DNA from 2 places in the Pusillimonas sp. SM2304 genome. Region 1 is predicted to be linked to the other one. Evidence: riboswitches for the same ligand, from Rfam matches in the RefSeq annotation. Region 1 holds a riboswitch; the other holds the start of a gene.
What was found. A riboswitch is a leader RNA that binds a small molecule or an ion and turns the genes downstream of it on or off. The one in region 1 is predicted to bind glycine.

Region 1 (16,168 bases):
CTGACCGTGCGCGGCGAGATCGGCAAGGTCTGGTCCGACACCGACCGCCTGCCGCAGGACTTTGGGTATCGCACCGGCGGCGCGCGAACCATACGCGGCTATCGCTATCAAAGCATAGGGCTGGATCGCGGCGATGCGGTGATCGGGGCGCCGGCGCTGGCGGTGGCCAGTATCGAGTACACGCACTATTTCACCGAGATGATCGGGATGAATTACTTTATCGACGTGGGCGACGCCACCACTTCATTCGGCGAGATGGACCCGGCCCTGGGCTATGGGCTGGGCGTGGCGATCCGTACGCCGGCGGGGCCCTTTCATGTGGATCTGGCCTACGGCCAGCGTGACCGGCGGCTGCGGCTGCACTTTTCTTTGGGTATAGCGTTTTGAGCCGACTGTTGAAATGGCTGCGTGGCATCCTGGTCTGGGTGGGGCCGCTGGCGGTATTGCTGCTGGCCGTGTTGTGCGGTTTTTCGTACTGGGTGCTGAACACGGCCTCGGGAACACGGTGGGCGCTGGTGACGGCGGCGGAGCAGCTCGACGGGCAGGTCAGCGGGGTTTCCGGCACCTTCTGGGACGGCGTCCAGGTGGGGCGGCTGTCGCTGGCCTTGCCGGATACGGCCGTGCAGGTGCAGGATTTTCGTTTGCAGGCCAACTGGCGTGAGCTGCTGGATGGGCGCTTGCATGTCATCGAATTGGCAACGGGCGCGCTGCGGCTCGATCTGACCAGCAGCCAAGAGGAAAAACCCGCCGAGCCTTTCAAGATGCCGGCATTGCCGGTGCGTCTGGCGGTTGATCGCCTGGCGGTGGGCAAGCTGGTGGTGACCCAGGACGGCGAACCGCTGCCGGTCGATGTCGGCAATGTGTCGACCTCTCTGTCGCTGACCGAGGCCGGCGGCCAACTGGTGATTCAAAGCCTGGACGTCGAGCATCAGCAATTGCGGGCGGGCCTCTCGGGCGAGGCCCGGGTTCTGGACTTGCGCGATCCGTGGCCTTTGCAGGCGCGGATTGCGACCCGGGCGCAGGGGCTGGTTGCCGACTCGCCTTTGTGCGCGCGCCACTACTTGCCCACTCTGCCGCCGGGCAATGGGGAGGCTGCTGAATCGGACACGGCGAAAGCAGAGGAAGAAGGCGCGGACAGCCCTGCGTTGGCGGCAGCCGGGACGGAGGCCTCTGAGGATTGCGTCCTGGATATCGAGACCACGCTCGATGGCAGCCTGGACGCCATGCGTGTTGTGCTGAAAGGGGCGGGGCAAGGCATGAAGGTGGATGCCGATGTGAATCTGACGCCGCGCGCGTCCTTCCCGCTGAAGGATGCGGTGGCCAGCCTGCAGTTGGCCGATGGTTCTTCCCTGCAGGGCAAGCTGGACTGGTCGTCCACGCTGCACGAAGGCGAGGTGCGTGACCAGGTTGCCGGCACCCTGCGCACGGAAAAACTGGATATCGGCCAACTGGTGGGGCCCGCCATTCCGCCGGCGCTACTGACCCTGGCGGCCGATTTCGATGTCGCGCTGCGCAATCACAGTGAACTGCTGCAAGGCCGCCTGGACCTGAACATCCAGGAAGGGTCGCGCTGGAATCAGCAGGCGCTGTCCGGGCATTTGAACACGCAGGTGGTGAACACGGGGCAGCCGGATCAGACGCCGGTGGTCAAGGCTCAGGACACCGCGCAGCCGGCGCAGGCCGCGGGGATCGAACCCGTTGCGCCAACCCGGCAAGATCCTTTGTGGAAAGGGCTGCGGCTGGCGGCGGTGGACATGGATCTGCAACTGGGCAAGAACCGTCTGCGCGCGGACGGCGCGCTGGGCATGACCGACAGCCGCATCAATCTGGATCTGCTTGCGCCCGAGCTGGCGGCTTTCTGGCCCGACCTGCCGGGAGGCGCGCAGTTGAAGGGGGTTGTCGCGGGCGAGCTGGCCCGGCATACGGCCGACCTGGCCGGCCAGTACACGCCGGAACATAGCCAGGCAGGCAAAGTCGGCGCCGCGCCCATGAAAGCGCATCTGGCGCTGGAAGGGGGCTGGGGCCGCGCCAGCGGCGAGGCCGGCAGCCCGGAAGGCTGGCAAGGGACGATCAAGACGCTGGACGCCGAGCACGCGGGGCTGGGATTGAAAACGGCGGCGGCGATGCCGGTCAGTTTTTATCCCGGTGTCGCGGCGCCCGCCTGGCAGTGGCAGGTGGGCAAGACCCGGATTGAGTTCCTGATGTCGTCCCGCAGTGTGTTTGCCCTGGACCATCAAGGGTCGCGCGGGGGGGCGGGGCGCTGGGAAACACAGGGCGCGATTGCTCGCCTGCCCGTGTCGGAGCGCCTGATCCAGGACCTGCGCAAGACACTGGACTTGCCCGATCAAGAGGACATCGACCGGGGCAGCGTGAAGGTCAAGGCCGACAAGGCCAACGCGCTGACCGAAATCGTGCTGTCGCTGGACTGGGACCTGAAATTCTCGGGGGCGCTGGCGGGGCAGGCGCGCATCAGGCGGCTGTCGGGCGATGTGATGGTGCCGGCCGAGCCGTCGTTCCCGCTGGGCCTGGAGTTGCTGGAGCTGGACCTGAATGCCAAGCCGGCCGGCGAAGCGGCCAGCCGCCTGACGGCTGACCTGCGCCTGCGCACCAAGGCCATGGGGCGGGTAACGGCCAACGCCGCGACGCTGCTGCGTTCGGCGGGCGGCAGCTTCAGCCTGGACCCGAAGGACACCAAGACCGTAAATATCGACGCGGATATCGATGACCTGGGCTGGACCAGCCTGTTCCTGGATGACAGCATGGAACTGGGCGGGGCGGTGCAGGCCAAGGTGGGGCTGGAAAGCCGGCCAGACGGAAGCTGGAACAGCAGCGGCACCATTTCGGGCCAGAAGATCAGGGTGGTGCGTATCGATGACGGCGTACGCTTGCTGGATGGCACGCTGACGGCCCGCCTGGAAAACGACCGGCTCATTCTCCAGGAACTCACTTTTCCCGCCTTGTTGCGCGTGGAGCCCAAGGAATGGCGCACGGCCGAATGGGTCAGCACCAATCCGGAGGCCAAGGGCGGCAAGCTGACGCTGTCGGGCGACTGGTATCTGTTCGAGTCGCGCGGCGCCATTGATGTCGAGCTGCATCGCTACCCCATTTTGCAGCGTTCCGACCGCTACGCCATGATCAGCGGCAAACTGCGCCTGGCGCTCCAGTTGCCCGCGATCGCCATCAATGGCGCGATTACGGCCGATGCGGGCTGGTTCGACCTGGATATGCTGGGCGGCATCCCCACCATTGACGGCGATGTGGTGGTCCTGCGCGCGGGACACGAGCAGCAGGAAGCCAGCGCGCCGATGGATGTCTCCATGGATCTGCAGGTTGACCTGGGCCCGCGTTTTTACCTGACGGGCTATGGGGTGAACTCGGGGCTGGTCGGCGACTTGCGCATTACGATGATAGGCGGCCGATTGACGGGGGTGGGCGCCTTGCGCACGCGCGGCGGCGCCATCGAGACCTACGGCCAGCGCTTGCAGTTGCGCCGGGGCACAATCACCTTCCAGGGCGATATCACCAACCCGGTCCTGAATATCGAGGCCTTGCGGACAGGCCTGGCGGTCGAGGCGGGCGTGCGCGTGGGGGGGACGGCCAAGCGGCCGCGCATCGATCTGGTTTCGTATCCGGCCGTCAGCGAAATCGAGAAGCTGTCCTGGCTGCTGCTGGGGCATGGGCCGGATGACTCGGGGGGCGATGTGGCGCTGCTGTTTTCCGTGGGTACGTCCTTCCTGGGCGACGGCGAGCCGTTCTACCGCAAGTTCGGCATCGACGAACTCAGCATGCGTTCGGGCGAACTGGGCGCCGCGGGTAGTATCCTGCCTGTGGAAAGCGTGGTCAGCGGGCTGGATAGCGGCACCAGCGACATCGAGCGCAAGTTCATCCAGGTCAGCAAACAGCTCAGTACCGGCATTACGCTGAGCATCCAGCAGGCCTTGTCCGATACGGGCACCGTGGGCCGGGCCAGCTATCAGTTGGCCCGGGGGCTGACGGCTGAGCTCAGCGCGGGCACAGTGAACGGGCTGGCGCTGATTCACCGCTGGTTTTCCAGGAATTGAGCCGTGTATCCCACGGTCATACGTCTTTAGCGTGTAAGCGATAAAATACGCGCCATCGTTATAAGGTTAGGGCTATGAGCATAAAAAGTGATCGCTGGATCCGGCGTGTTGCCGATAGTGGGATGATAGAGCCGTTCGAGCCGGGCCAGGTGCGTTCGGTGAACGGGCAGCGCATTGTCAGCTATGGCACCAGCAGCTATGGTTACGATGTGCGCTGCGCCGATGAGTTCAAGATCTTCACCAACATCAACTCGACCATTGTCGATCCCAAGGCCTTCGACGAAAAGTCCTTCGTCGATTTCAAGGGGGATGTGTGCATTATTCCGCCTAATTCCTTTGCCTTGGCCCGCACGGTGGAATATTTCCGCATCCCGCGCAGCGTGCTGACGATCTGCCTGGGTAAAAGTACCTATGCCCGTTGCGGCATCATCGTCAATGTGACGCCGCTGGAACCCGAGTGGGAAGGCCATGTGACGCTGGAGTTTTCCAATACCACGCCCCTGCCGGCCAAGATATACGCCGGCGAAGGTTGCGCGCAAATGCTGTTCTTTGAAAGCGACGAGGTGTGCGAAACGTCTTATCGCGATCGTGGTGGCAAGTATCAAGGGCAGCAAGGTGTTACGCTGCCGCGCACGTAAGTGAACGAGGCCTAGGAGCCAAGCAATGAAATTCCGCTTTCCCATCGTCATCATCGACGAAGATTATCGTTCCGAGAACGCATCGGGTTTCGGCATTCGCGCGCTGGCGGCAGCCATCGAGAACGAAGGCGTCGAAGTCCTGGGCGTTACCAGCTACGGTGATCTGAGTTCTTTCGCGCAGCAGCAAAGCCGGGCCAGCGCCTTTATCTTGTCGATAGACGATGAGGAGTTCGATGTCGATTCGCCGGAAGACGTGGCCAATGCCATCAAGAATCTGCGCTCCTTCATCGGCGAACTGCGCTTTCGCAACGAAGAAATCCCCATCTATCTGTATGGCGAAACCCGCACGTCGCAGCATATTCCCAACGACATCCTGCGCGAACTGCACGGTTTCATCCATATGTTCGAGGACACGCCCGAATTCGTGGCCCGGCACATCATCCGCGAGGCGCGCGCCTACCTTGACGGACTGGCGCCGCCGTTCTTCCGCGAACTGGTCAAGTACGCATCCGACGGTTCGTATTCCTGGCACTGCCCCGGGCATTCGGGCGGGGTGGCCTTTTTGAAAAGCCCGGTCGGGCAGATGTTCCACCAGTTCTTCGGCGAGAACATGCTGCGCGCCGACGTATGCAATGCCGTCGATGAACTGGGGCAACTGCTGGACCACACTGGCCCGGTGGCCGAGTCGGAGCTGAATGCGGCGCGCATTTTCCATGCCGACCACTGCTTCTTCGTGACCAACGGCACCTCTACGTCGAACAAGATCGTGTGGCATGCCAACGTGGCCTCCGACGACGTGGTGGTGGTCGACCGCAATTGCCACAAGTCCATTTTGCACGCCATCACCATGACGGGCGCCATTCCGGTATTCCTGCGCCCCACGCGTAATCACCTGGGCATCATCGGCCCGATTCCAATCGAGGAATTCGAGCCGGAAAACATACGCAAGAAAATCGAAGCCAATCCTTTCGCGCGCAATGCAAAAGACAAGAAGCCGCGGATTCTGACGCTGACGCAAAGCACGTACGATGGCGTCATCTACAACGTGGAAATGATCAAGGAAAAGCTGGGCTCCGAGATCGACACCCTTCATTTCGACGAGGCCTGGCTGCCCCATGCGGCTTTCCACGAGTTCTATCACGATATGCACGCCATTGGCGAGGGCCGTCCGCGCAGCAAGGACGCCATGGTTTTCGCGACGCACTCCACGCACAAGCTGCTGGCTGGGCTGTCGCAGGCCTCGCAAATCACGGTGCAGGATTCGGAGTCGCGCAAGCTTGACCGCAACGTATTCAACGAGGCCTACCTGATGCACACGTCGACCTCGCCCCAGTACGCCATTATTGCGTCCTGTGACGTGGCGGCCGCCATGATGGAACCCCCGGGCGGTACGGCGCTGGTGGAAGAAAGCATCGCCGAGGCGCTGGACTTCCGGCGCGCCATGCGCAAGGTCGAGTCCGAATTCGGCAAGAACGACTGGTGGTTCAAGGTATGGGGCCCCAACCGCCTGGTGTCCGACGGCATCGGGCACCGCGACGACTGGCTGCTGGAGTCGGGCGACGAATGGCATGGTTTCGGCGCCTTGGCCGATGGCTTCAATATGCTGGACCCGATCAAGGCCACCGTGGTGACGCCGGGCCTGGATATTTCGGGTACGTTTGCCGAAACCGGCATTCCGGCCGCGCTGGTGTCCAAATACCTGGCAGAACATGGCGTGGTCATCGAAAAGACCGGCCTGTATTCCTTCTTCATCCTGTTCACCATCGGTATCACCAAAGGCCGCTGGAACACCTTGCTGACCGCCCTGCAGCAGTTCAAGGACGATTACGATCGCAACCAGCCCATGTGGCGCATTCTGCCGGATTTCTGCAAGGAACACCGCCTTTACGAAAAAATGGGCCTGCGCGACCTGTGCCAGCACGTCCACGAGGCTTACCGCAAGTACGACCTGGCCCGCCTGACCACCGAGGTCTATCTCAGCGACATGGTGCCGGCCATGAAGCCGTCGGACGCTTACGCCAAGATGGCGCACCGGGAAGCCGAGCGGGTCGATATCGACGAGCTCGAAGGCCGGGTCACCGGCGTGCTGCTGACGCCTTACCCGCCGGGCATCCCCCTGCTGATCCCGGGCGAGCGCTTCAATCACCGCATCGTGAACTATCTGAAGTTCGCGCGTGAGTTCAATGCCAAGTTCCCCGGCTTCGAAACCGATGTCCACGGCCTTGCCAACGACATCGGGCCCGACGGGCAAGTGCGGTACTACGTCGACTGCCTGAAAGAATAGGGCCGGTCAGCGCGTGGCGTCCGGAAGTTTTGATGTGGCGGTCATTGGCGCCGGCGCGGCCGGCATGATGACGGCCGCCGTGGCGGGCCAGCGCGGGTTGCGGGTGGTGTTGATCGACCATGCCCGGCGCCTGGCCGAAAAGATACGGATTTCGGGCGGCGGGCGCTGCAACTTTACCAACGTGGGCACGGGCCCGGCCAACTTCCTGTCGCAGAATCCCAACTTTTGCCGCTCGGCCCTGGCGGCCTACACGCCGCGCGACTTCATCGATCTGGTCGAGAAGCACGGCATTGCGTGGCACGAGAAGCACCGCGGGCAATTGTTCTGCGACGAATCCAGCGAAGCCATTATTGCCATGCTCAAGCGCGAGTGCGATATGGGGCAGGTGTCGTGGCGCATGCCGTGCAGCGTCGAAGAGATCGCATACGGCGACGGCCGGTTTACGCTGCGCACCAGCCAGGGCGTATTGCGCGCGGACCAACTGGTGCTGGCCACGGGCGGCATGGCGATTCCCCAATTGGGCGCCAGCGATTTTGCGCTGGGCGTGGCGCGCCAGTTCGGGCTGAAAGTGGTAGAGCCGCGCCCCGCGCTGGTGCCGCTGACTTTCGATGCGCAAGCGTGGCAGGCTTTTGGGGCCTTGAGCGGCGTTGCGCTTGAAGTGACCGTCAAGGCCGTCGCCGCGCCGGGCGCTGCGGCGGCGCAGGGCGGCCAGCGCAGCGCCCGGCAGCACAGGCAGGAATTCCTGGAAGACCTGCTCTTTACGCACCGCGGCCTGTCGGGGCCGGCTATTTTGCAAATATCCAGCTACTGGAATCCCGGCGATGCCATCCATATTGATCTGGCCCCCCACCAGCGTCTGGCGACAGAATTGCTGGCGGCCAAGCAGGGCGGCCGCCAGCAATTGGGCACGGTGCTGGCGGGGCTGTGGCCCAAGCGCTTGGCCGAGCAGTGGCTGGCCCACGAGGGGGCGGCCGGTGCGGATATGGGGACGCAGCGCCTGGCCGACGTTCCCGACCGGACGCTGCGCCAACTGGCCGAACGGATTCATGGCTGGTCGCTGATACCCACCGGCACGGCCGGCTACAAAAAGGCCGAAGTCATGCGCGGGGGCGTGGATACCCGCGCGATCGATCAGAAAACCATGCAGGCCAAGGCCGTGCCCGGCCTGTATTTTGTGGGCGAGGCCCTGGATGTGACGGGTTGGCTGGGAGGCTACAACTTCCAGTGGGCCTGGGCATCCGGGGTGGCTTGCGGCCGGGCCTTGCTGGCCGGCTGACCGCCCCCGCATCCCGGCAGGCAGGAACGAGGCCCAGTTTTCGACTTGGCGCAGGCTGTTTTTCGGGTTATTCTTTGCGGTCGCTGTCATTACACCGAGTGGGAGAGCGCCGGTCCGCCGGCCGCCGAAGGCGCAATTCGCCCAGAATCGCTCAGGCACCCCGTACCGCTCGTGTATTGTTGTTCCGTTCTTGAAACACACAAGGCAGCACTCTGGAGAGACCCGCATCACCTGGCAGGCAGGGCGGCGGGCGCCGAAGGTGAACACCCGCCAAGCGCGGGTCAACTCTCAGGCAAAAGGACAGAAGGGCGGTGCTGGCCAGCATATCAATGGTGCGCGTCGTCTTTTTATTCTGTTTTTGGAGTCTCCATGTCTACCGCGTTAAAGCATACCCCCCTGCATCCCGTCCATATCGAATTCGGCGCCAAAATGGTCGACTTCGGGGGCTGGGACATGCCTGTGGCCTACGGCTCCCAACTCGAAGAACACCATGCCGTGCGCCAGGACGCGGGCATGTTCGATGTATCGCACATGCTGAATATCGACGTCAACGGGCCTGATGCCGAAGTTTTTTTGAAGCGCTTGCTGGCCAACGATGTGTCCAAGCTTGCGGTGCCGGGCAAGGCGCTGTATTCGTGCATGCTGAACCCCGAAGGCGGGGTCATCGATGACCTGATCGTTTACTTTTTCAGTTCCGACCAATGGCGTGTCGTCGTCAATGCGGGCACGGCCGACAAGGATCTGGCCTGGATGCAGCATGTTGCGCAGGCAGATGGCTTCGACGTCGTGCTGACGCCGCGCCGCGACCTGGCCATGGTGGCGGTACAGGGCCCCAACGCCCGGAGCAAGCTGTGGGAAACACGCCCCGGCTGGGAGGCCGAAACGCATGCCCTGCCGGTATTCACCGGCGCTTTCGTCGATGACGACACCCTGGTGGCGCGCACTGGCTATACCGGCGAAGACGGCTTCGAGGTCGTTCTGCCCGCCACGCAGGTGGAAGCCTTCTGGCGCGACCTGGCCGCCAACGGCGTACGCGCCTGCGGCCTGGGCGCGCGCGACACGCTGCGCCTGGAAGCCGGCATGAATCTGTACGGGCAGGAAATGGACGAATCCGTCAACCCGCTGGTGTCGGGCCTGGCCTGGACGATTTCCCTGAAAGATACGGAACGCGCCTTCATCGGGCGCGAAGCGCTGGAAGCCGCCGCGGCCGACCGCACGCTGGTCGGCGTCAAGCTGCTGGAACGCGGCGTGATGCGCGGCCACATGAAAGTGCGCACCGGCCAGGGCGAAGGCGAACTGACCAGCGGTTCCATGTCGCCGACCATGGGTGTGTCCATCGGCATGGCGCGTGTGCCCAAGGGCGCGCAGCCCGGCGACCCGATCCAGGTCGAAATTCGCGGTAAATGGCTGCCGGCCGAAGTAGTAAAAATGCCTTTTGTGCGCAACGGCAAGATTATTGCCTGATTCGCTTTTCTGAACACCTCCAGAACGTCAACATACCTATCATCCAATTACGGGGTTAATCATGAGTCTTCCCAACGATCGCAAATATACGTCTTCACACGAGTGGGTAAAAGCCGAGGGCGACATCCTGCTGGTAGGCATTACCGACAGCGCCCAGGACCAACTGGGCGACCTGGTTTTCGTGGGCGATGTCAACCCCGGCGCCGCATTGAACGCCGGTGACACCGCCGGCGTGGTCGAGTCGGTCAAGGCCGCTTCCGATATCTACGCGCCCGTCGATGGCGAAATCGTCGCCTTCAACGAAGCCCTGAACGATCAGCCCAATCTGATCAACGACGCCGCTTTCGATACCTGGATCTTCAAGATCAAGCCCAATAACATGGCTGACACCGAAGGCCTGCTGGATGCGGCTGGCTATCAAGCCCAGGTTGACGCAGGCTGACTTATGTTGCGCGAACTCGACCCCCACTCCGATTTCATTCCCCGGCACATCGGCCCGTCCAAGGCTGACCAGGCCGCGATGCTGGCCGCGATCGGGGCGCCCGACCTGCACAGCCTGATCCAGGAAGTCGTGCCGGCCAGCATCCTGAAGCGCGGCGCCTTGAACCTGCCGGCCTCGCGCAGCGAAGCCGACGCCTTGGCGGACCTGAAAACGATCGCCTCCCGCAATCAGGTGTTTCGCAATTACATTGGCCAGGGCTATTACGGTACGCATGTCCCGAACGTCATCCTGCGCAACATTCTAGAGAACCCCGCCTGGTACACGGCCTACACCCCGTATCAGCCGGAAATCTCGCAGGGCCGCCTGGAAGCGCTGCTGAACTACCAGACCATGGTTGCCGATCTGACCGGCCTGGATATCGCCAATGCGTCCTTGCTGGACGAGGGTACGGCCGCGGCCGAAGCCATGACGCTGGCGCGTCGCGGTTCGCGCGCCAAGAGCAATGTCTTCTTTGCATCGGCGCATTGCCATCCGCAAACGATTGAAATCCTGCGCACGCGGGCCAGCGGCCTGGGCATCGATGTCCAGGTCGGCGATGAAGCGCAGGGCCTGCCCGAGTGCTTTGGCGTGCTGCTGCAGTATCCCCACAGCCTGGGCGGCGTCAGCGACTACCGTGCCTTGACCGAAGCGGCCCATGCGCAGGGCGCCGTGGTGGCGGTCGCCACCGACCTGCTGGCGCTGGCGCTGCTGGCGCCTCCGGGCGAGTGGGGGGCGGATATCGCCGTCGGCTCGGCGCAGCGCTTTGGCGTGCCCATGGGCTTTGGCGGCCCGCACGCCGGCTTCATGGCTTGCAAGGATGCCTTCAAGCGCAACATGCCCGGCCGCCTGGTGGGCGTATCCAAAGACAGCCAGGGCGCGCCCGCCCTGCGCCTGGCTTTGCAAACCCGCGAACAGCACATTCGCCGCGAAAAAGCCACCTCCAACATCTGCACCGCGCAGGTCCTGCTGGCGGTGATGGCGGGCATGTATGCCGTGTGGCACGGCCCCGCCGGCATCAAGCGCATTGCCGAGCGCGTGGCTTACCTGACGGCCTTCCTGCATGCGTCCTTGTCCGGCTTGGGCATCAAGGTGGCCAGCGAACAGTATTTCGACACCTTGCTGCTGGATACCGGCGCGCAGACACAAGCGATCGTGCAGGCGGCGCAGGCGGCGTCCATCAACCTGCGCCAGGTGGGCAATGCGCAGTTGGCCGTCTCGCTGGACGAAACCGTCACCGTCGGCGATCTGAATGTGTTGCTGTCCGTCTTGGCGCAAGCCGTGGGCAAGCCGTGGGATGCCTCGGCTCAGCATGCCTTGCCGGCGCAGCATGGCATTCCGGCAAGCCTGCAGCGCCAGTCGGCCATCCTGAGCCATCCGGTGTTTTCGCGGATTCAGTCCGAAACCGATATGCTGCGCTATCTGCGCGGCCTGGCCGACAAGGATCTGGCGCTTGACCGGACCATGATTCCGCTGGGTTCGTGCACCATGAAGCTGAACGCCACGGCCGAAATGATCCCCGTCACCTGGCCCGAGTTCGGCCAGATTCACCCATTTGCGCCTACGTCGCAAACCCAGGGCTACAAGGAATTGGTCGACCGCCTGTCCGCGGCGCTGTGCGAAATCACCGGCTACGATTCGGTCAGCCTGCAGCCCAACTCGGGCGCGCAGGGCGAGTACGCCGGCTTGCTGGCCATACGCGGCTATCATCAGGCCAACGGCCAGCATCAGCGCAATGTCTGCCTGATCCCGGCATCCGCGCACGGCACCAACCCCGCGTCGGCCCAACTGGCCGGCATGGACGTGGTCGTGGTGGCGTCCGACGCGAACGGCAACGTCGATGTTGAAGACCTCAAGGCCAAGATCGCGAAGGTGGGCGACCATCTGGCGGCCCTGATGATCACCTATCCGTCCACCCACGGTGTGTTTGAAACCGCCGTCACCGAAATCTGCGCGCTGGTGCACGACGCCGGCGGCCAGGTATACCTGGACGGCGCCAATATGAACGCCATGGTGGGCCTGGCCCAGCCGGGCAAGTTCGGCTCCGACGTTTCGCACCTGAACCTGCACAAGACTTTCTGCATTCCGCATGGCGGCGGCGGTCCGGGCGTGGGCCCTGTGGCGGTCCGTTCGCACCTGGCGCCCTATCTGCCCGGAGTACTCGATGCGTCGGGCAGCCTGCCCGCCGATGCGCGCGTCGGCCCCGTGTCGGCCGCGCCTTACGGGTCGGCCAGCATCTTGCCGATTTCGTACATGTACATTGTGCTGATGGGGTCGGAAGGCTTGCTGGAAGCCACCGAAACGGCCATTCTGAACGCCAACTACATTGCGGCGCGCCTGCGCGATCACTACCCGATTCTGTATGCGGGGCCCAACGGCCGCGTGGCGCATGAATGCATCCTGGATATCCGTCCCATCAAGGATGCCTGCGGCATATCGAACGAAGACATCGCCAAGCGTTTGGTGGACTATGGCTTCCATGCGCCCACCATGAGCTTCCCCGTCGCGGGCACCTTGATGGTCGAGCCGACGGAGTCCGAAGGTCTGGCCGAGCTTGATCGCTTCATCGATGCGATGATTGCGATTCGCGCCGAGATCGCCCAGGTTGAACGGGGCGAGGTCGACGCGCAAGACAATGTGTTGCGCAACGCCCCGCATACGGCGCAGATGCTGCTGGCCACGGAATGGCACCACGATTACACGCGGGAGTCCGCGGCGTATCCGGTGTCCAGTCTGCGCGACGGCAAGTACTGGCCGCCCGTGTCGCGGGTGGACAATGCCTACGGCGACCGGAACCTGGTGTGTTCCTGCCCGCCCATGGAGGCCTATGCGTCGGATGCCGATCTGGCAGTGGAGCCGTCCACGTCGGCCTGATCGGCGCATGACGCCTGCCGTCAAATAAATGGCGGGTGCCGGTCATTGCCGGCACCCGCCATTTTCATTGGATCATCAAGGGTGTTGCGGGCAGCCCCGGGCGCAGCGTATCGGGCCGCGTCCGGGGCTGCGCTGAAGATCAGTCTACGGTTTTCAGGACGCTTTCGATTTTTTCAAAGATTTCCTGGATTTGCGCTTCTTCGATGATCAGCGGCGGCGAGACGGCGATGATGTCGCCCGTGTAGCGCACCATCAGGCCCTGATCGAAGCACTTGGCGAAGACTTCGGCGGCACGGGCCCCCGGCGCGCCCGAGCGCGGCTGCAGTTCGATGCCCGCCACCAGTCCCAGGTTGCGCACATCGATCACATGGCGCGCGCTTTCCAGTTTGTGGGCGGCGTCTTCGAAGGTTTGCGACAAGCCCTTGGCGCGTTCGAACAGCTTGTCTTTTTCGTAGATGTCCAGCGTGGCCAGGATGGCGGCCGTGGCCAAGGGGTGCGCGGAGTAAGTGTAGCCGTGGAAGAACTCGATGCCGGTGGCGGCCGCGCCCACAATCGTGTCATGGACGTCGCGCTTGACCGCGACCGCGCCGGCTGGCACCGCCGCGTTGCTGATGCCTTTGGCCAGGGTGATGATGTCGGGTGTAATGCCGAAGCGCTCGCTGGCCGTATTGGCGCCCAAGCGGCCGAAACCGGTGATGACCTCGTCGAAAATCAGCAGAATGCCGTGTTTTTCGGTAATGGCGCGCAGTTTTTCAAGATAGCCCTTGGGGGGAATCAGCACGCCGGTGGAGCCGGCCAGCGGCTCGACGATGACTGCCGCAATGGTGGAGGCATCGTGCAGGGCGATGATGCGCTCAAGGTCGTCGGCAAAGTGCTCGCCCCAGGCGGGCTGGCCGCGCGTGTGCGCATTCTTGGACAGGTCGTGGGTATGCGGCAGGTGATCGACGCCCGGCAGCAGCGCGCCCGAGAAAGTTTTGCGGTTGGGCGAGATGCCGCCGACCGAGATGCCGCCGAAACCCACGCCGTGGTAGCCCCGTTCGCGGCCGATCAGCCGTGTGCGCTGGCCTTCGCCGCGCGCCCGGTGGTAGGCCAGCGCGATTTTCAGGGCGGTGTCGACGGACTCCGACCCCGAGTTGGTGAAGAAAATGCGGTCCATGCCTTTCGGCATCAATTTGGCGACGGCCGAGGCGGCCCGGAACGAGTCGGTGTGCCCCAGTTGGAAGCTGGGCGCGTAATCGAGTTCGGCGGCCTGCCGGGCGATGGCGTCGATGATTTCCTGGCGGCCGTGCCCGGCGTTGACGCACCAGAGGCCGGCGGTGCCGTCCAGCACCTGGTGGCCGTCGGTGGCGGTGTAATACATGCCTTGGGCCTTGGCCAGCAAGCGAGGCTGTTCCTTGAACTGGCGATTGGCGGTAAACGGCATCCACAGATTCGAAAGGTCTGGAATGTTGGCTTGGCTGGTCATGATGTACCCCCGGCAACGGTAAAGTATGAGTAAAAAGAGACTGATCAGTTATTCTCGTCCGGCGCGCGCAGTAAAAACATATACAGTTGAACTATAAATCGATTACTGTATTGGTAAGATAAGAATATCTGTACATGGCGAGGGATGGATGCGTTTCTTTGAACCTTTGCGTGATCGCAAGCACGCGATGCCCTTGGTGGACCAGACGGTTGCCGCCATTGAAGCGGCCATACGGCAGCGGCTGCTCAGGCCGGGGATGCCGCTGCCGTCGATCCGGCACTTTGCCAAAGCCCATGGTTTAAGCACGTTCACCGTATCGGCCGCCTATAGCCGCCTGGTGGCCCAGAACTGGCTGACGGCCCGCCCGGGGTCGGGGTATCGCGTTGCGGCGCTGGCGCGGGCCGAACGGGGCGCAGCCGCCCCTACCAGCTGGATACCGCCGCGCATCGGCGCATCGTGGCTGCTGGCCGATGTGTTTGCCGACCATTCCATTCCCATCAAATCGGGTTGCGGCTGGCTGCCCGCCGAATGGCTGAACGAGGCGGGCCTGCAGCAATCCTTGCGCCAGGTGGCGCGCACGCCGGTCAATCAGGTCGCGGGCTATGGCCATCCCTATGGCTATCACCCCCTGCGCGAGCATGTGCAGCAGGCGCTGGGCCAGCACGGCCTGCAACTGGACACTGATCAGGTCTTGCTGACGCAGGGCGCGTCTCAGGGGCTGGATATCGTCATACGCACCTTATTGCGGCCGGGCGACGTCATTGTGGTCGAGCAGCCATGCTATGCCAATTTCCTGCAGTCCTTGCGTTTGGCGGGCTTGCTGGTTCTGGGCGTGCCGCGCAATGGCGAAGGGCTGTGCCTGGACACGCTGGAAAGCCTGGCGCGCCAGCATGCGATCAAGGCTTTGTTCGTGAACACGGTCCTGCAAAATCCCACCGGCACGAGCCTGGGCATGAGCAATGCCTTTCGCCTGCTGCAGTTGGCCGAGCAGTACGATTTCAGGGTGATCGAAGACGACGTGTCGCGCGACCTGATGCCCGGCCTGGGCCCCATGCTGGTGGCGCTGGCGGGCACCGGACGCGTGGTGTATGTATCGGGTTTCTCCAAAAGCATCATGCCCTCGATGCGGGTGGGGTATATCGTCGCCAACGCGGCCTTGCTCAAGGAATTCGCCAAGACCAAGATGTCCATGGGGCTGACGACGCCGGAAATGATGGAGCGCCTGGTGTATCAGGTGCTTAGCCAGGGCAGGCACCAGGCGCATCTGCAGCGTGTGCAGGACCGTTTGCGGCAAGCCCACGACGAGCTGTGCGTGCTGATGGATCAGCACGGCTTCGAGGTCTTCGCGCGTCCGCAGGCGGGCCTGTTCCTGTGGGCCAGGCCAGGCAGCGGGCCGTGGCGCGAACAGGGCGCCAACAAATTGGCCGAGCAGGCGCTGGCAGACGGCATCTGGCTGGCGCCCGGTTCTTATTTTGATCCGGGTCAGGCCGATAGCGGCTGGATACGCTTCAATGTGGCGTATTCCTTGCACCCGGCGCTGTGGCAATTCATGCGCAAGGCGGGCGCTGCAACCCCCTGATCCGCGGCTATGCCTTCACGCGCTTGTAGGTGACGAAATCAAAGTGCAG
Region 2 (16,168 bases), 990 kb from region 1:
AACCCAGGCTGTTGCTGGCGATTTTGGCGCTCTCGGCAGGCAAGCCCTATACGCGGCTCGAACTGGCCAACATGCTGTGGCCCGCCAATCAGCAGGACAGCCGGGCCAACCTGCGTCACGCACTGTTTGTGCTCAGGCGATTGTTCGAGTCTGTGCCCAGCGCCTGGATTTCGTCCAACAGCACGCTGGCCCTCAACCCCGACGTCATCATGGTCGATGTATTGGCGCTTACGGGCGCCTACGGCGTCTTGGACCATGAAGAGCGCCTGGCCTACTATCGGGGCGGTTTGCTCGAGTACATGGACTTGCCCGAAATCCCTGCATTCTCGAGCTGGCGCAGCGGCTGGCAGGCGCGCATCGAGCGCGAGGCCACGGAATGCCGTGAAAAGCTCGTCAAGATGCTCGTCGCCACAGGCCAGCGCGCCAAAGCCAGTGAAGTGGCCAAGCATTGGGTACATCAACATCCAGGGGACGAAGGCGCACATCGCCATCTGATACGCTTGCTGCGCGACGCAGGCAATCAAGAAGCCGCCATGCTGGCGCTGGACCATTGCAAGAGCATGCTGCGCCAGTACCGTAATGTCGAACCGTCGGATCAGACGCTCGATCTGCTTGGCCAATTCGCCCTGTCCGCATCACGCGCCCCCGCGCCCCCGGAGCCCGCGCAAACGCTCGCCGTTACGCGTCAGTTGCGCCCGCTGGCCGTTCTGGCGGTCACGCTGGTTCTGGACGACACGGATGCCGACGCAGAAGAACAGCTACGGCGCCTTCGCACAGCGGCAGACGCTATCCGCATCCAAGCCGAACAGACCGGCGCCCATGTGCAACGCGGGGTGGAAGGGAGCCTTCTGATCGTCAGTGGCTACCCCGGCCTGGCGGAACGGCCGGCCCACCTTTGCGCGCGGCTGGCCTGCGCGCTGCGCGAGTCCACCCTGCCCGAAGGCGTAAGCATCGGCATGGGCATGCACGCAAACGTGAGCAAGATTTCGGTCAGTGATTCACCCCACCCTGCCCGCCTGCTCTATCAGCGTGCCATGCGGCTTTCCTATCTGGCCGAATCCGATGAAATCCTGGTCTCGGCGGGTGTACGCGACCGCATCATCGATCAGTTCACGGTGCATGCAGAGATGCGCCATGGGCATAATCGATACGTACTCGACTTCCAGCGCGAAGCGCGCCCGGTGGGACGCATGTTCGGCCGGGTACGTGAGTTCGATACGCTGGTGCGCCTATGGGCTCACCTGCCGATGGGTCAGGAGCCGGTGGGGGTACTGGTTCGTGGCGGCCTGGGCATCGGCAAGTCTTTGCTGGCCGGCGTCATGGCCGAGTATGTGCGCCGCACGGGCGGAGAAGTGCACACGCTATATTGTGAAGAAGGCTATGAGCACAAGCCATTTCATCCTGTACGCAATTATCTTTCCACGGGCGCCGGTCAATCGTGGACAGAAGGCCGCTCGCCTCTGGCCCGCGACGTAACGGTTTTGCTGCACCGCACCCTATACCCTGAGAAGGCGCGATCGAACGCAGCCACTGCATTACCCAACGGCCCGCAGACGCGCCCGGCGGTACTTGATGCCATGTCGCAGCTATTGCTAAGCCGCGCGAACGGCCAGGCACCGCTGCTGATCATCTGGGAGGATCTGCATTGGGCAGATCCATCCAGCCTGGCATTGCTGAGCGGGCTCATGCAGCGTTGCCAGACCGCACCCACGATGGTGCTGTGCACGACCCGCAACGCGTTTACTTGCCCGTGGCTCACGAACGAGCTTCTGCTCAAACCCCTCGACAAGCGTGCCATGGCCGAACTGGTCGTACATCGCTCGCGCGGCCAGCACCTGTCCTCCTCACAGCGCGATCGCATTGTCGAAAAAGCTGACGGCATACCCTTATTTGCAGACGAAATCGTGCGTCAGGTTGCCCTGGGCGACACCATCAGCACCACACCCGTCATGCTCGACCTGATCGCTGCACGCATTTCAGCACTCGTCCCCGAAGCGCGGCAACTGGCACAATTTGCCTCGGTGGCTGGCCGGATCGACGACAGCCTGGTTGCGCAGTTCGGGCTGGAACAGGAAATGAAACCCAGGCAAGTGCTCGTGCTGCTGCGCCAGTTAAGCCAGCACGGCTTGGTCGACGAAGGCATGCCCGCGCGCTTCTGCCATGCTGTCACGCGCGATGCGATCTACCAAACACTGGATGCCGCGCAACGCCGCCGCCTGCACCAACAGATCGCACAGTTTCTCATTAACCAAGAGCCGCGCAAGGCGCGCAGCGATGCCGCTTATGTGGCCCGTCACCTGGACGCCGCCGAGCATCCAGATGCCTGCCGCTGGTGGTGCGTCGCCGGCCGCGATGCCCTGGCGCAATCAACCGCCAACGAGGCGGAGATCATGGCCAGGCGCGCGCTGTCGGCCCTGGCCCGCATCGATGACCCTCACGTGCGGCGCAAGCTCGAACTTGAATGCCAGTTACTGCTTGGATCTGCGCTGACCTTGCTCAAGGGCGGCGGGGCGCAAGAGACATCAGACGTCTACGATCGCCTGGCCGCATTGCACCAGCAGGACGACGACCCCGATATCCATTATCAAACCCAGTGGGGCGAATGGGTGGTAGCCTTCAACACCCTGCCCCACGCACAGGCCCTGCACCGGGCCGAGCAGCTGCTGCTGCTTGCTGAAGAACGTGGCGCAAACATGCAGATGGCTTCGGCCCAATATGCGCTGGGGCAATCACGGCTGTTCATGGGCGATGTGGTCAGCGCGGAACGCTGGCTACGGGCGTGCCTGCATTCATTGGGCGGCCTTGCCGGAGGCAATAAGCGCGCCTACACGTGGGGCGCGGAAAGGGCTCAAAGCGCGCGTGGCTTGCTGGGTTGGGTGCTGGCCTTGCAGGGACGGGAAGAAGAGGGAATGAAGGTCGTCAAGATGGCCTTGTCCGACGGGCCCGAATCCAGCGCAATCTCGGGCCGCACACTTTGTCAGGCAGTCCTGTCTGAGCTATACCGCCTGCGCGGCGATGTGGAAGGCACATTCAAGGCAGCCTCTGAGCTCAAGGCCATGACCGAGAGCGTTGATTTGGCATTTTGGAAAGGTCTGGCTCAAGGTATGTCGGGATGGGCGCTGGCGCATCGGGGCGACAACCGGGGACTAGGACAAATCGAGCATGCCATCACGGTTTCCAGCCATGCCATGCCGGTATGGCAATCACTGCTGGAATTATTGCTCGCCGATTCACTCACCTACCTGGGCCAGCCTGTCCAGGCGCTTGAGGCAGTAGAGCGAGCCGGCGTGCTGATCGAGCGTTATGGCACGCAGTGTTTCCGCGGTGCATACTTGTGCCTTAACGGCGATGGCCTGGCCGGCGAGGGTCAGCCAGGCCAAGCCAAGGCGTGCTGGCAACAGGCAATGGTCGAAAGCCGCCGGCTCGGCCTATCGTTATATGCGCGCCGTGCCGAGCTCAGGCTGAACACCGCCTTGGGCGGCGTCGGCACGACAACACCTGCGTGACGCCACTCAGGCCGGCACCGGTTCGGCGGACGGCCCCGCCGCCTGCTGTATCGTGTCGACCAGCATGTGCGCCGTCACCGCCGACAGCGTCCACCCCAGATGGCCATGGCCGGTGTTGTAGAAGACACCGGCACGCCGTCCGGCTTTTACCCGGGGCATCATATCGGGCATCATGGGCCGCAGGCCGGCCCACGGAATAACACGCGAAGTGTCGATGCCGGGAAAATGGCGCCGCACCCAGTCGGTCAGGGGCTGAATGCGGTCTGCGCGAATGTCTTTGTTGAAACCATTGAACTCCGCCGTGCCGGCCACGCGAAAACGGCCGCGCCCCAGGCGGCTGGTCACGATCTTGGCTTCTTCGTCCAGCAGGCTGGTCCAGGGGGTTGCCTCCTGGCTGGCCTCATCATCGAGATTGACGGTAATGGAATAGCCTTTGACCGGATACACGTTAAGGCGGTCGCCCAGCATGGCCGCGACTTGGCGGCTGGCTGTGCCGGCGCACACGACCACCGCGTCCACATCCAGCTGCCCGGCCTGCGCCCCCGCCTGGCTGAATACGACTTGATGGCCCTGGCCGGTTGAAAGAATATTCCGCAGCTCGGTATCCATCAGGAACGTGACGCCTTTGCGTTCGCATGCCAGCGCCAGTCCGCGCGTGAACTTGTGGATATCGCCGGTCGCATCGGATGGCGTATAGAACCCGCCGTAGCAGTCCCGGGTCAGGGCGGGTTCTATCTGGCGGGCCTCCTGGGCGGTGACTTCATACCGGTCCAGGCCGCCCTCGCGCAGCAGCGTGTTCACGCGCCGGCCGGATTCGAAGCTAGCTTTATCGTGATAGATATGCAGGATGCCGCGCCGCTCCAGATCGAAATCAATGTTCTCGTCTTCCGCCATCTGGTAAAGATGCTGTCTGGCTTCAATGGCCAGGCGGGTGGTCTTGATGGTATTGGCGCGGTAATGGGCGATATAGCGTACAAACTCGGCCATCCATGCATACTTGTGCCAGCTTGGGGCCGGATTCACCAGCAGGGGCGCATCGCGCTGCAGCATCCAGCGCATGCCTTTCATGATGGTGGAGGTGTTATTCCAGACCTCGGCATTGCTGGCCGACAGCTGCCCGCCGTTGGCGTAAGAGGTTTCCATGGCGCTATAGCGCTGGCGATCGATGACGGTGACTTTATACCCCTGCCGGGCCAGGGCATAGGCAGACGTGACGCCGGTAATGCCGGCGCCAATAATGGCGATGTGGTGCATGAGAGCTCCAAAAAAGGTGGTCGCCGCCGTTTGACGGCGACGCCCCATCTGTTCTTGGTACCTGAGAGTTTCACCATGCCGGCTTGCGGATGGCTCCCCTTCGGTGGGCGCGAAAGCGCCGCTCTCCAGATCGTCTTGGTGTATGCAGTCCTGTTGCCTGAGAGTTTCCGGGGCGGTTGCTCCGTCGGCGCCGGCACAATGTGCCGGACTCTTCTGCATAACCTGTATTTCGACTGCATAAGCCTACCTGTTATAGGCGGGCAGCTCAATAGGGGGAAACACATATTGCGCAATCAGGCGCCGCATCATGGCGCACGGTCCGCGCCGGCCTTGCGCAGCGGCGCCAGCAAAGGGGTCAGGCCGTTGTGATCCACTTCATGCATCAAGGCCAGCAGGCGCCCGATTTCACCCTTGGGAAAGCCGTTCCGGGCAAACCAGTTCAGGTAATGGCCGGGTAAATCGGCCAGCAAGCGCCCTTTGTATTTGCCGTAGGGCATCGTACGGGATACAAGCAGTTCCAGGTCTTCGGGTTGCATGGTCAGTGCGCGGGCCATCATCAGTTGGGTACACTGGATTTTAAGACCTCTTTGCCCGCTATTGATCAGGAGAACAATGTGAGCCCGCTTGTCAACGAATGCATCCGCGTCGCAACGCGGCCCACCGGTATTCCGGCACCCGGGCATTTCCGCATGGACACCGCGGCGGTGCCGCCGCTCGAACAAGGCCAGATTCTGGTGCAGAACCAGTGGCTGTCGGTTGAACCGGCGATGCGGGGCTGGCTGGCCGATGCCAACAACTATGCCAGCGTAGCGGTCGGCGACGTCATGCGTTCGCTCTGCGTCGGCGTTGTGGTGCAGTCCAGGGCAAAGGGCTTCAACGAAGGCGAGTGCCTGATGGGCTGGTTCGGCTGGCAGAAATATGCCGCGGTGCAGCCCGCCGCCGTCGTACAGAAGATCACCGCCACCGACCTGCCGCCATCGCTGTACTTGGGCGTGCTGGGGCTGAACGGCGTCACCGCCGCGACGGCCCTGGACAAACTGGGACAGCCCCAACAGGGCGAAACCGTCGTCGTGTCCACCGCCGCGGGCGGGGTCGGATCCTGCGTGGGCCAGTTGGCGAAAGCCCTGGGCTGCCGCAGCGTCGGCTTGACCAGCACGCCTGAAAAAGTCCAGGCCTGCCAAACACGATTCGGCTACGACCACGCCATCAACTACAAGACCCAGGACATCGGCCGGGCCCTGAAAGAGGCCTGCCCCAACGGGGTGGACGTGTACTTCGACAATACGGCCGGGCCGATCTCGGACGCCGTCCTGCCTCACCTGGCCATAGGCGCAAGAGTCATCGTATGCGGCACCGCATCGATCGCCAACTGGGATCCCCCGCCCTCCGGCCTGCGCGTCGAACGCATCTTGCTGACCCGGCGCGCCCGCATGCAGGGCTTCATTCTGTTCGACCACATGGACACGTATCCGTCCTATGTGCGCCAACTGGAAGACATGGTCCGGACAAACCAGCTGGCCTACAGCGAACACATCACCGACGGCCTGGATACCGCCATGGGCGCGATTCAGGAGCTCTACCGGGGCGAAAACCTGGGCAAGCGCCTGATTCGCTTGTAGGCCCGGCCAAGTACACTAACAGGCAACGCAGACACTGCCGAGGTTCACGTGCGCTATTTCGATTTCAGTTCGTGGCAAGGAATCCTGACCACCCTGTTGGGGCTCGCCCTGTTCACCCTGATCGGCGTGGGCGTGCGGGTGCTCATGATGCAAACCCTGCAGCAACGCCGCGAGCGCATGAACCGGCAGATCAATGAGCGGCTCAGGACACTGATTGCCGCCTACAAGACCTTGGGGGGCTCTTTCACCGGGCGGCTCACGGTAGACCCCACGCATCTGCGCGACTTGGGCGCACAAGCGCCGGTACAGGACGAAGAAGCCGGCAGCCAGGATGCGGCCAGCGGCTCCGACCGCTCACGCCGCATCCGCGATGCCGTCGAAGCCGCCTTGGCGGACATTGTCCTTCTGGGGACCGAAGAGCATGTCCGCCTGGCAGGCCAGGCGGCCGCCGACATGGCTGCAGGCCGCCCCATCCACACCGCCGAACTGGTGATCTCCCTGCGCAATTTCATCCGCAAGGCGCTTGATCTGGGACCGGTGCCGGACGATGCCGAGATCCCGCTTCAAGGGCCGACCCGTGTGCAAGGCAGCGGCAGCCGCGCAAAGAGCGATGGCGCAAGAAGCGGCGGACGCGGCGGCGGCATGGGCGGCGGTGGCGGAGCCGGCATGGGCATGGGGCTTGGCCTTGGCGCGGGGCGCAAAGACACCGACCCCCATGGGTGACCGCCTTGCCCCGCTAACAGGCAGGCACCAGCAACACCGGTATGGTCTCCCAGACGATCGCCAAGGCAGACAACAAGCTGAGCGCACCGGCCGTCCATAAAACAAACCCCCGGTCCTCACTGCGCCGCAACTGTGTGCGCAGGCGCAGGAAGATCAAGCCCATCGCGGCAAGCGCCAGCACGCTCGCCGCCACAATAATCCACGCGGACACCGGCGCCCCCAGCCAGGCGCCATACAGCGCGGGCCGCGCGCAAGCCACGCCATGCACCGAATAGATGAACAGAAAGTGTGCCGCCCAAATGAGGGGGCCGGCAAGCATGAACAAGAAGACGCGAGAGAAGCTCCTTTGCATGCGCTTCATCCGATCAGGCGCGGAAAGCCGTGGATCAACCCCAAAGAGAGCAAACCCTGCGCTACCGTGTAGTGCCAGAAAATCATCGTACTGTCGTAGCAGGCCCGCCGCGCCGGCGACAGCCTGCCAGCCAGCGAACGCGCCATCGTGAATACGCCCATGTAACACAGCGCCGTCGTCAATACGCCCAACAGGCCGACCACGGCATAGACCGCCGCGGCATAGCCGCTATCCTGCGGCCGCAAGCCCGCCTGCCACTGGGCATGGCCCTCCAGGCCAACCGCCGCCAGCAGCATCAGCAAGGCAACCGGCATGCCCAGGCACAATCCTTTCTGCCTTGACTGCCCCAGCCTGCGTCCGAGCCACGCCAGTACCGCGCTGCTGCCCAGGAGCAGGCAGGCGGACGCCAGGGGGAAAGCCGCCGCGGGAAGCCGGGCCGGATCGGGCCACATTCCCGGCGACGTCGTCCACAAGAACAGATAGGCGAACATCAGCGAGCTGAAAATGCTGGTGCAGACCATGATAAGCATGATCATGGCCCACCAGGAATGAGAGGCACTGCCGCGGCAAGATACCGGCACGCGCACGCCGCCTCCGATGTCCACCGGAGGGTGATCCGGCCCCGCATCGGCATCCCACAGCCAGCGCCATATCATCGCCAGGGCCAGCAGGCCGCAAGCCGCCGCCAATGCGGTCATCTTGAAGGTCAACAGCAGGAAGAAGCCCGCCGTGCCAAGCGCGGCAAAGAAAGGCGGCCAGCCCGGCCCCGGCAGCTCGAGCAGATATTCGGGCCGCGCATCCAGGGCGTTCGTCACCAGCGTCGACCGCCGCCCGGTTGGCGCATCGGGCAGGTAGTAGCGCCCCGCGGCCACGTCTTCGGCCAGGCCGGGCTGGTCCCAAAGGGGCTCCCGGCTTGTCACGATCGGGATACTGCGCAGCCCGAACGTGCTGCTGGGCGCCCACTCCAGGGAGCCGGCCCGCCACAGGTTGCCGGCATTCCGCCCCTGGCTCGGGCGGAAGTTGCGGGCCAGGTCGGCCAAGAACACCAGCACGCCGGCGGCAATCATATAGGCGCCCACCGTGGACACCATGTTGAGCACGCCCCAGCCAACGCTGTCGGCATAGGTGTAGACACGCCGGGGCATGCCCGCCAGGCCCGTAAAGTGCATGGGGAAGAAACTGACGTTGAAGCCAATGAACATCAGCCAGAACGCCCAACGCCCAAGCCGGTCGGACAGGGCGCGCGCGCTGATGAAAGGCGCCCAATAATAAAAGGCCGAAAACAGCGGGAAGACCATGCCGCCAATCAGCACATAATGAAGATGCGCCACAATGAAGTAGCTGTCATGCGCTTGCAAGTCGAAGGGTATGACCGCCACCATGACCCCGGTCAGCCCGCCCAGCACAAAGATAAAGAAAAACCCCAGTATGAACAGCATGGGAACCTGCAGCGGACGCAAGCGGCGCGCCAGGGCGATGGTGGCGATCCAGGCAAATACCTGTATGCCGGTCGGCACGGACACCGCCATGCTGGCCGCCGACGCAAAGCTCAGCGATAGCTGCGGAATACCGGTGGCGAACATGTGGTGCACCCATAAGCCGAAGCTCAGGAAGCCGGTCGCAACGACCGCCAGCACAACCAGGCGATAGCCGACCAGCGGCGTACCCGTCATGGCCGGAATGATCATCGACACCATGCCCGCCCCCGGCAGGAAAATAATATAGACCTCCGGGTGGCCAAAGAACCAGAACAAATGCTGCCACAGCAGGGGGTCGCCGCCTCGTTCGGCAATGAAGAAAGGCAAATCAAAGGCGCGTTCCAGCTCCAATAGCGCCGTGGCCACGATCACGGCCGGGAATGCGATGATCACCATGCCGCAGAACACCAACATCACCCACGCAAAAATGGGCATCCGGTCCAGCGTCATGCCCGGCGCGCGTGTCCGCAAGATGCCAATCGCCAGCTCAATGGCGCCGGCAATCGCCGAGATCTCGATGAAGCCGATACCAAGCAGCCACAGGTCCGCGTTAAGGGCGGGCGAATAGGTGGAACCGGTCAGCGGCGGGTACATAAACCAGCCGCCCTCGGGCGCCAGTCCCACAAAGATGCTGCAGAAAAAAATCACGCCGCCGACGGCATACGCCCAATAGGCATACGCGGACAAACGCGGAAACGGCAGGTCGCGCGCACCCAGCATATTCGGCAGAAGCAGCATGGCCATGGCTTCCACCGCCGGCACCGCAAACAGGAACATCATCACCGTGCCATGCATGGTGAACAGCTGGTTGTACAGCTCATGTCCGATCAAATCATTGTCGGGCACGGCCAACTGCGTACGCATCAGCAGCGCCAGCACACCGGCAAGCAGGAAGAACAGCAGCGCCGTGCCGATGTAAAACAGTCCAACATTGGTGTTATTGACGACCGTGAGCGCACGCAGCCCGCGCGGAGGCTGCCAGACACGCCGCAATTGCTCCAGCTCTCCGTCAGGCCGGGGCAAGGAGTTGGGCAGCGCGGATACCCGGTCCGCTGTCGGATGCTCGGGCGTCACTGGAGACTTTCCATGTAGTGCGCAACAGCCCGCAAGTCCTCGCCGGACAATTGGTCGAACGAGGGCATGTGATTGCCCGGCTTGATACGCTGGCTTGCCCCGATCCAGCCGGCCAGCGTCCCGGCATTATTGGGCAATACGCCCGCCGCCAGCGAAAGGCGGCTGCCGACATGCGTCAGGTCGGGGCCGAGCGTGCCCGCCGCCTGGGTGCCCCGGATGGCATGACACTGCGCGCAAGCCTGCATGAAGGTCTGCTTCCCGCTCCTGAGCCTGGCATCGGCCGGCTCCCGCGCCGGCTGACGTTGCGATGCCAGCCATGTCTGGAAGGCGTCCGGCGCCATCGCCTGGACGTCGAACATCATCTTGGCATGCTGCGCGCCGCAGTATTCCGCGCACTGGCCGCGAAAGACGCCCGGCTCGTTGGCTTGCACCCGCAGACGATTGACATGCCCCGGCACCATATCCAGCTTGCCGGCCAGGTTGGGCACCCAGAAACTGTGGATCACATTGTCCGATTTGAGCACGAACTCCACAGGCAGGCCCGACGGGATGCGGATGTCGTTTGCCGTTTCAAACATCGTCCGGCCGTCATGGTCCAGATACCGCAGCCGCCACCACCACATTTCGCCGATCACTTCGATACGCAATACCGGCTGCGTACCGGCCCGGACCATGGACGAAGCCGCATTCAAGGCATAGACCAGCAGTGCGCTCAGGACGATCACCGGAAAAGCAATGCCGGCGCCGATGATCACCGAGCGCCGGCCCAACAGCCTGCGCAGCGCGGGCGGGCCGGCCAGCGCCAGAAACAGCATGGCAAGGACCAGCAAAAAGATCAGGGCCGCGCCGATGAACAGGACCCAGCTGATTTCCACAATCCGGCCGGCATCTTCGCTGCCGGGATGAAGGGCCGATTGCACACCCGCCCACACTGGAAGCGGCAACATCACGAGAAGTACAGTAGGGCGCGAACGAAACATAAGAAGGTCCGGTGCTGGGGGTTGGCCGGAAAAACACAGGTGGATCGGCGTATGGCGGCAGTGAGCCATTGCGTTTAGCACGTTGCATGCCACCCTGGCCGCAGCATGGGGGATACGCAGGCAGCCACCCGCGAAAGCGTGCAGCGCATGGGTATGTTTTCGCCCGATTTTGAATAATTTACACACGCGTTCGCTTATTTTTGCCGTCGGCGCACGCCGCAATGCCGGGACTTGTCCATGGCCTGCGGACCTTGGCAAAGAATTTGCTAAGGAACGACAGGATCAGCAAGCGTGAACGGGCCAGGACGCCCTTTTTGGCTCCGTGCAATTACATTCAGATGCAAAAGAGATTTCCAAGACCGGCTTTTCTTCTCTGCATGGCAGCGTGCGTGCCTATCCCGGCTGCGGGCCGACGCTGGCCCTTGCTGGCCGTGATTGCGCTCTTCGCGCTCGCCGGCTGTGGCAAGGCGCCTCCCCCGCTTTCACCCCGGGGCCAAGCCGATCAGTTGACAGGAACAGACGTAGAACGTGGCAGGCAACTGATCGGAAGCTATGGCTGCGTCGCCTGCCACACTATCCCGGGCGTAAAGGGCCCTGCGCCACAGGTCGGTCCGCCGCTGGCCGACATGGCGTTGCGTGCCTACATCGGCGGGGTGTTGCCGAACACGCCCGACAACCTGGTGCAATGGCTGCTTGACCCGCCGGCCATCGATCCGCGCACCGCCATGCCCAACATGGGACTCAGCACCGGCGATGCCAAGGACATCGCCGCCTACCTTCTTACCCTCCACTAACCTCAGGGGCAGCCGAAGATGAAGACATGGAAGCGCGTTGCAGGCATTACCCTGACGGCATCAGCGGCAAGCGCCGCGCTGCTGGGGGGGCTGTTTGTGTATTCGGGTGTGTACGACGTCAGCGCGACTGACCAGCACACCGCCCCCGTGTATCACTTGCTCGAAACCTCCTTGCGGCGCTCGGTCAAGCTGCGCACGTCCGGCACAGAGGTGCCCAACCTGGAAGATACCGGGCGCGTCGTCGCCGGCTTCAAGCTCTTTCGTTCGCATTGCGTCCAATGCCACGGCGCGCCGGGGATCGCGCCCCAGCCTTTTGCGCTGGGCCTGACGCCTGCGCCCGCATCGCTGGTCGCTTCCGCCCAGGAGTGGACGGCAGCCGAAACCCACTGGATCATCCGGCGTGGCATCAAGATGAGCGGCATGCCTGCATGGCAGTACCGGATGAGCGACGAGGAAATATGGGACGTGGTGGCCTTCATGAAAGTCTTGCCGACCTTATCGCCGGCCGACTACGCGCGCTGGAGCCGGGAGCACGCCGAGACGCCATCGGCAACGCCGCAGGCGCCCATCACATCGGCGGCGCAAGAAGCCCGGCTTGGCGATGCGGGCGCCGGAAAAAAGGCGCTGCAGCAATACCTGTGCGCCACATGCCACGCTATCCCCGGCGTCGTTGGCGCGGATAAGCATGTCGGGCCGCCCTTGGCGGGCATCGCCAACCGGCAATATATTGCCGGGGTATTACCCAATACCCCGGCCAATATGCTGCGCTGGCTGCGCAAGCCGACTGGGGTCGACCCCCTGTCGGCCATGCCCGACCTGGGCGTAAGCGAGCAAGATGCACGCGATATCGCCGCATTTCTATACACGCTGCGCGAGCCGCAATAAGCAGGCCGCGCAGCGTAACGGCGCCATCGCCGGACCGTGGGCTGCTTAGGCGCTGGCCATGGCGGCGCGCTTGCGCTGCGCAAACCAACGGCCGGCCAGCACAATGATCAAGGCGCCTGCCACTTCAGCCGACAGCTTCAACATGCCTGAGGGCTCGCCGAACTGCTCCACAATGACAATGTCCGTGATCAGCATCCCGCCTGCAATCCAGCCCAGCAACCCTGCGCCGAAAGTGACGACGCTGGGGAAGCGGTCGATCAGTTTCAGCACCAGCGTGCTGCCCCAGATGATGATGGGCACGCTGACGACCAGGCCGAAGATGACCAGGCCCATTTGATGTTCGGGATTGGCCCCCTGCGCCGCGCCCGCGATGGCGATGACATTGTCCAGACTCATCACAAAATCGGCCACGATGATCGTCTTGACGGCGGACATAATGGACGTGCCGCCATTGATCTTGCCGTGCGCATCCTCTTCTGGAATCAGCAGCTTGATGCCGACCCACACCAGCAATAGCGCACCCACGATCTTCAGGAACGGCACACTGAGCAAGGTCAATGCAAAAGCAATCAGGGCCACACGCAGGCCGATCGCGCCCGCCGTACCCCATAGAATCCCCTGCATGCGCTGTTTGCGCGGCAGATTCCGGCAGGCCAGCGCAATGACCACGGCATTATCGCCGCCCAGCAGAATGTCGATCAGGATGATCTGAAAGACCGCTGCCCAGCTCAGTGTTTGTAAAAATTCAAGCATAAGTCACCCTTTAGGTACCAAGATAAAAACTGTGAAGGGAAACGGATCAGGCCAGTGCCATGGCCTGCTTGCTTGAACCACACGCGGTGTAGACATGTAGACAGGGCGAGCGTCAGACAAAAACAAAAATGGCCTGATCCGTAAGGACGCAGGCCACAGCTATCGCTGGAGTATAGACCTTGCCCTTATTGGCAAGGTCTTGCTTGCAACATGACTGTTGCCCGAGCACCGGGAGCTTGCAAAGACTTGCAAAACTGCCGTAATGACGATGCTGCGGTGGAAAGCTACTCCCCTTGATGGACGTAAGTATATTCACACATCGCGGAAAGTCAAGGTTTTTTCATGTCTGGCTCCTGTTCCGCGCTCCGCCACAGTCGGCACATGTATTGCTGAGCAAACCAGCATCGGTCGCATCCTGTGGCCGATGCTGCACCCAGGGGCATGCCGCAGCGCTGTGCGCGGCCCCCTATAAACCAGCGTTATACGAGGTAAAGCGATGAGTAAAGCGCATGGAGCACTGGGCAGCGCACTGGCCGACAAGTCCGCAGCCAAGCAGGCGGTGGATCTGGCCTTGCCCATGATCGAAAAGGGAATCGCATCGCGCACACTGGGCGAAAGCGGGTTCTTGTACATCGTCATCATGGATCCCGGACTCAGGCCGGAACACTGTGACTTTGAACAGGCCATTCTTTACGAGCATGCAGTCGGCGACCGTGACGCCTGGGATGCCGACTACGCCCGTTACGCGCGCGAAAAAGCCCGTGTGTGCTGGCGTGTGCAGCGTAGTGGACACGAGCTTCGCTACATGGCGGCACACTTGCTCAGGGCTGTCGAAACGGGCGTCTGGGGCGGTGTCTGGGCTGACGGGATCGCGGTCGGCGTCAGTGGCGCGGATCCCTGGTTCGACGAAGCCATTGGCACAGCCGTCGCCGGCTTTCTACGCGCCATTGCAAAGCAAAGGGCTTTGCAGATGGCCGAAAGGCTGGAACTCGGCCGGCATGACAATCACGGCTCGCATCAACTGCCTTTGACTTGAGCTGATGCGTGAAAAAGCTCGCAAAGACCCTGCGTTACCCCCGGATCAGATTCATGGAGCAACGTGAACTCTATGCCACTATTTGGCAGGTAGTCTGGCGGTTCCGGCGGCGGACGGCCTTGGCGCTGGTCTTGCTGATCGCCGCCAAAGTCTTTGCCCTGCTTGTACCGGTATCCCTGAAGCACATCATCGATAGCCTGGACGGCGGCCACCTCTCGCTGAGCTTGCCGGTGTTCCTGCTGCTGGCCTACGCGCTGCTGCGTTTTCTTTCAGGCTTGTTCACCGAACTGCGAGACATGGCCTTCGCCAAGGTGACCGCTACGGCGGTGGCCGACTTTACCGTACGGGTATTCGAGCACTTGCATCGGCTTGGCGCACGGTTCCTTGGCAGCCAGCAAACTGGCGTGTTTGCCCGCGATGTGTCGCGCGGCACGGCAGGCATAGGCTTCTTGCTTGGTACCGCGCTGTTTACCGTGCTGCCCACGGTCATCGAGATCACATCCATCATCATCATTCTGCTTTCTGCGTACCGAATGGGGTTTGCAGCGGTACTGGCCGTTACCTTCATGGCCTACGCGATCTACACCATCGTGTTTACCGAGAGGCGCATTCACTACCAGCGCGCCTTGAATGAACTGGACTCCGCCGCCAATGGCCACTTGGTGGACAGCCTGATGAACTACGAAACCGTCAAGCTCTATACCAGTGAACGGTCCGAATCAAACAGATTGAGCAGCATCATGAGCCGCTGGATAGGCGTAGGCGTCGACAACCAGAAAGCATTGTCGGTACTGCACATAGGACAGAGCGCGATCATTGCGGTGGGCGTAGCCCTGGTCATGCTGATGGCCGGACAGGATGTGGTCAATGCCGGCCTGAGCGTGGGAGACCTCGTTTTGATCAATGCCTATGTCATACAAGTCTGCCTGCCACTGAACACACTCGGCCTGATTTTTCGCCAGACACGCGAGGCCTTGATCAATGCCGAGCGCATGTCGAGCCTGCTGCGCCTGCCCACGGAAACAGACCAGGATAAGCGCCCGCCCGCCCTGGACATTCATGGCGGGGCGGTCTGTTTCGACCACGTCGATTTCGCCTATGACTCCGCCCGGCAGATACTGTACGACATCAGCTTTCGAATCGAGTCCGGCCAGCAGGTAGCGGTAGTCGGCGGAAGCGGATCCGGTAAATCGACGCTGACGCGACTACTGCTGCGCCTATACGATGCCGATGCCGGCAGTGTCACTGTCGACGGCCAGGATGTTCGCGCCGTCACGCAGGCCAGCCTGCGCGCCAGCATAGGCGTCGTCCCGCAAGAGTCCCTGCTGTTCAACAACACCATCTTCTATAACATCGCTTACGGAAAGCCTGGGGCAAGCATGGGCCAGGTGATTGAGGCCGCCAAGGCTGCCCGCATTCACGAACTCATAGAAAGCCTGCCGGCCCAGTACGACACGCCGGTCGGCGAGCGCGGCATCAAGCTGTCCGGCGGAGAACGCCAGCGTATCGCCATTGCCCGCGCATTTCTCAAGAATCCGCCCATACTCGTGCTGGACGAAGCGACCTCGGCGCTTGATACGCGTACCGAAAGAGCGATTCAGCAAGAATTGAAGGCCCTGTCGCGGGGGCGGACGACACTTATCATCGCCCATCGGCTATCGACTATCGTCGACGCCGGCCTGATTCTCGTCATGGACCATGGCCGTATCACCGA

Region 2: linked by a shared signal. The riboswitch ahead of RE432_RS04795 (D-amino acid dehydrogenase) and the one ahead of gcvT (glycine cleavage system aminomethyltransferase GcvT) in region 1 are both predicted to bind glycine.

The regions. Positions count from the first base shown of each region.
Region 1 is NZ_JAVLUJ010000001.1:35,889-52,056, reverse strand. It holds gene RE432_RS00225 (BamA/TamA family outer membrane protein) at 1-387, shown strand, start outside; gene RE432_RS00220 (translocation/assembly module TamB domain-containing protein) at 384-4,061, shown strand; gene dcd (dCTP deaminase) at 4,136-4,699, shown strand; gene RE432_RS00210 (arginine/lysine/ornithine decarboxylase) at 4,725-6,983, shown strand; gene RE432_RS00205 (NAD(P)/FAD-dependent oxidoreductase) at 7,048-8,259, shown strand; glycine riboswitch at 8,349-8,437, shown strand; glycine riboswitch at 8,462-8,573, shown strand; gene gcvT (glycine cleavage system aminomethyltransferase GcvT) at 8,629-9,723, shown strand; gene gcvH (glycine cleavage system protein GcvH) at 9,785-10,165, shown strand; gene gcvP (aminomethyl-transferring glycine dehydrogenase) at 10,169-13,075, shown strand; gene RE432_RS00185 (aspartate aminotransferase family protein) at 13,215-14,498, opposite strand; gene RE432_RS00180 (PLP-dependent aminotransferase family protein) at 14,689-16,119, shown strand; gene RE432_RS00175 (dihydrofolate reductase) at 16,127-16,168, opposite strand, start outside.
Region 2 is NZ_JAVLUJ010000001.1:1,027,226-1,043,393, reverse strand. It holds gene RE432_RS04800 (AAA family ATPase) at 1-3,506, shown strand, start outside; gene RE432_RS04795 (D-amino acid dehydrogenase) at 3,513-4,760, opposite strand; glycine riboswitch at 4,896-4,986, opposite strand; gene RE432_RS04790 (DUF3820 family protein) at 5,066-5,296, opposite strand; gene RE432_RS04785 (NADP-dependent oxidoreductase) at 5,375-6,379, shown strand; gene RE432_RS04780 (hypothetical protein) at 6,428-7,102, shown strand; gene RE432_RS04775 (hypothetical protein) at 7,116-7,454, opposite strand; gene RE432_RS04770 (cbb3-type cytochrome c oxidase subunit I) at 7,460-10,006, opposite strand; gene RE432_RS04765 (c-type cytochrome) at 10,003-10,953, opposite strand; gene RE432_RS04760 (c-type cytochrome) at 11,376-11,780, shown strand; gene RE432_RS04755 (c-type cytochrome) at 11,799-12,665, shown strand; gene RE432_RS04750 (TerC family protein) at 12,711-13,418, opposite strand; gene RE432_RS04745 (hypothetical protein) at 13,915-14,454, shown strand; gene RE432_RS04740 (ATP-binding cassette domain-containing protein) at 14,508-16,168, shown strand, end outside.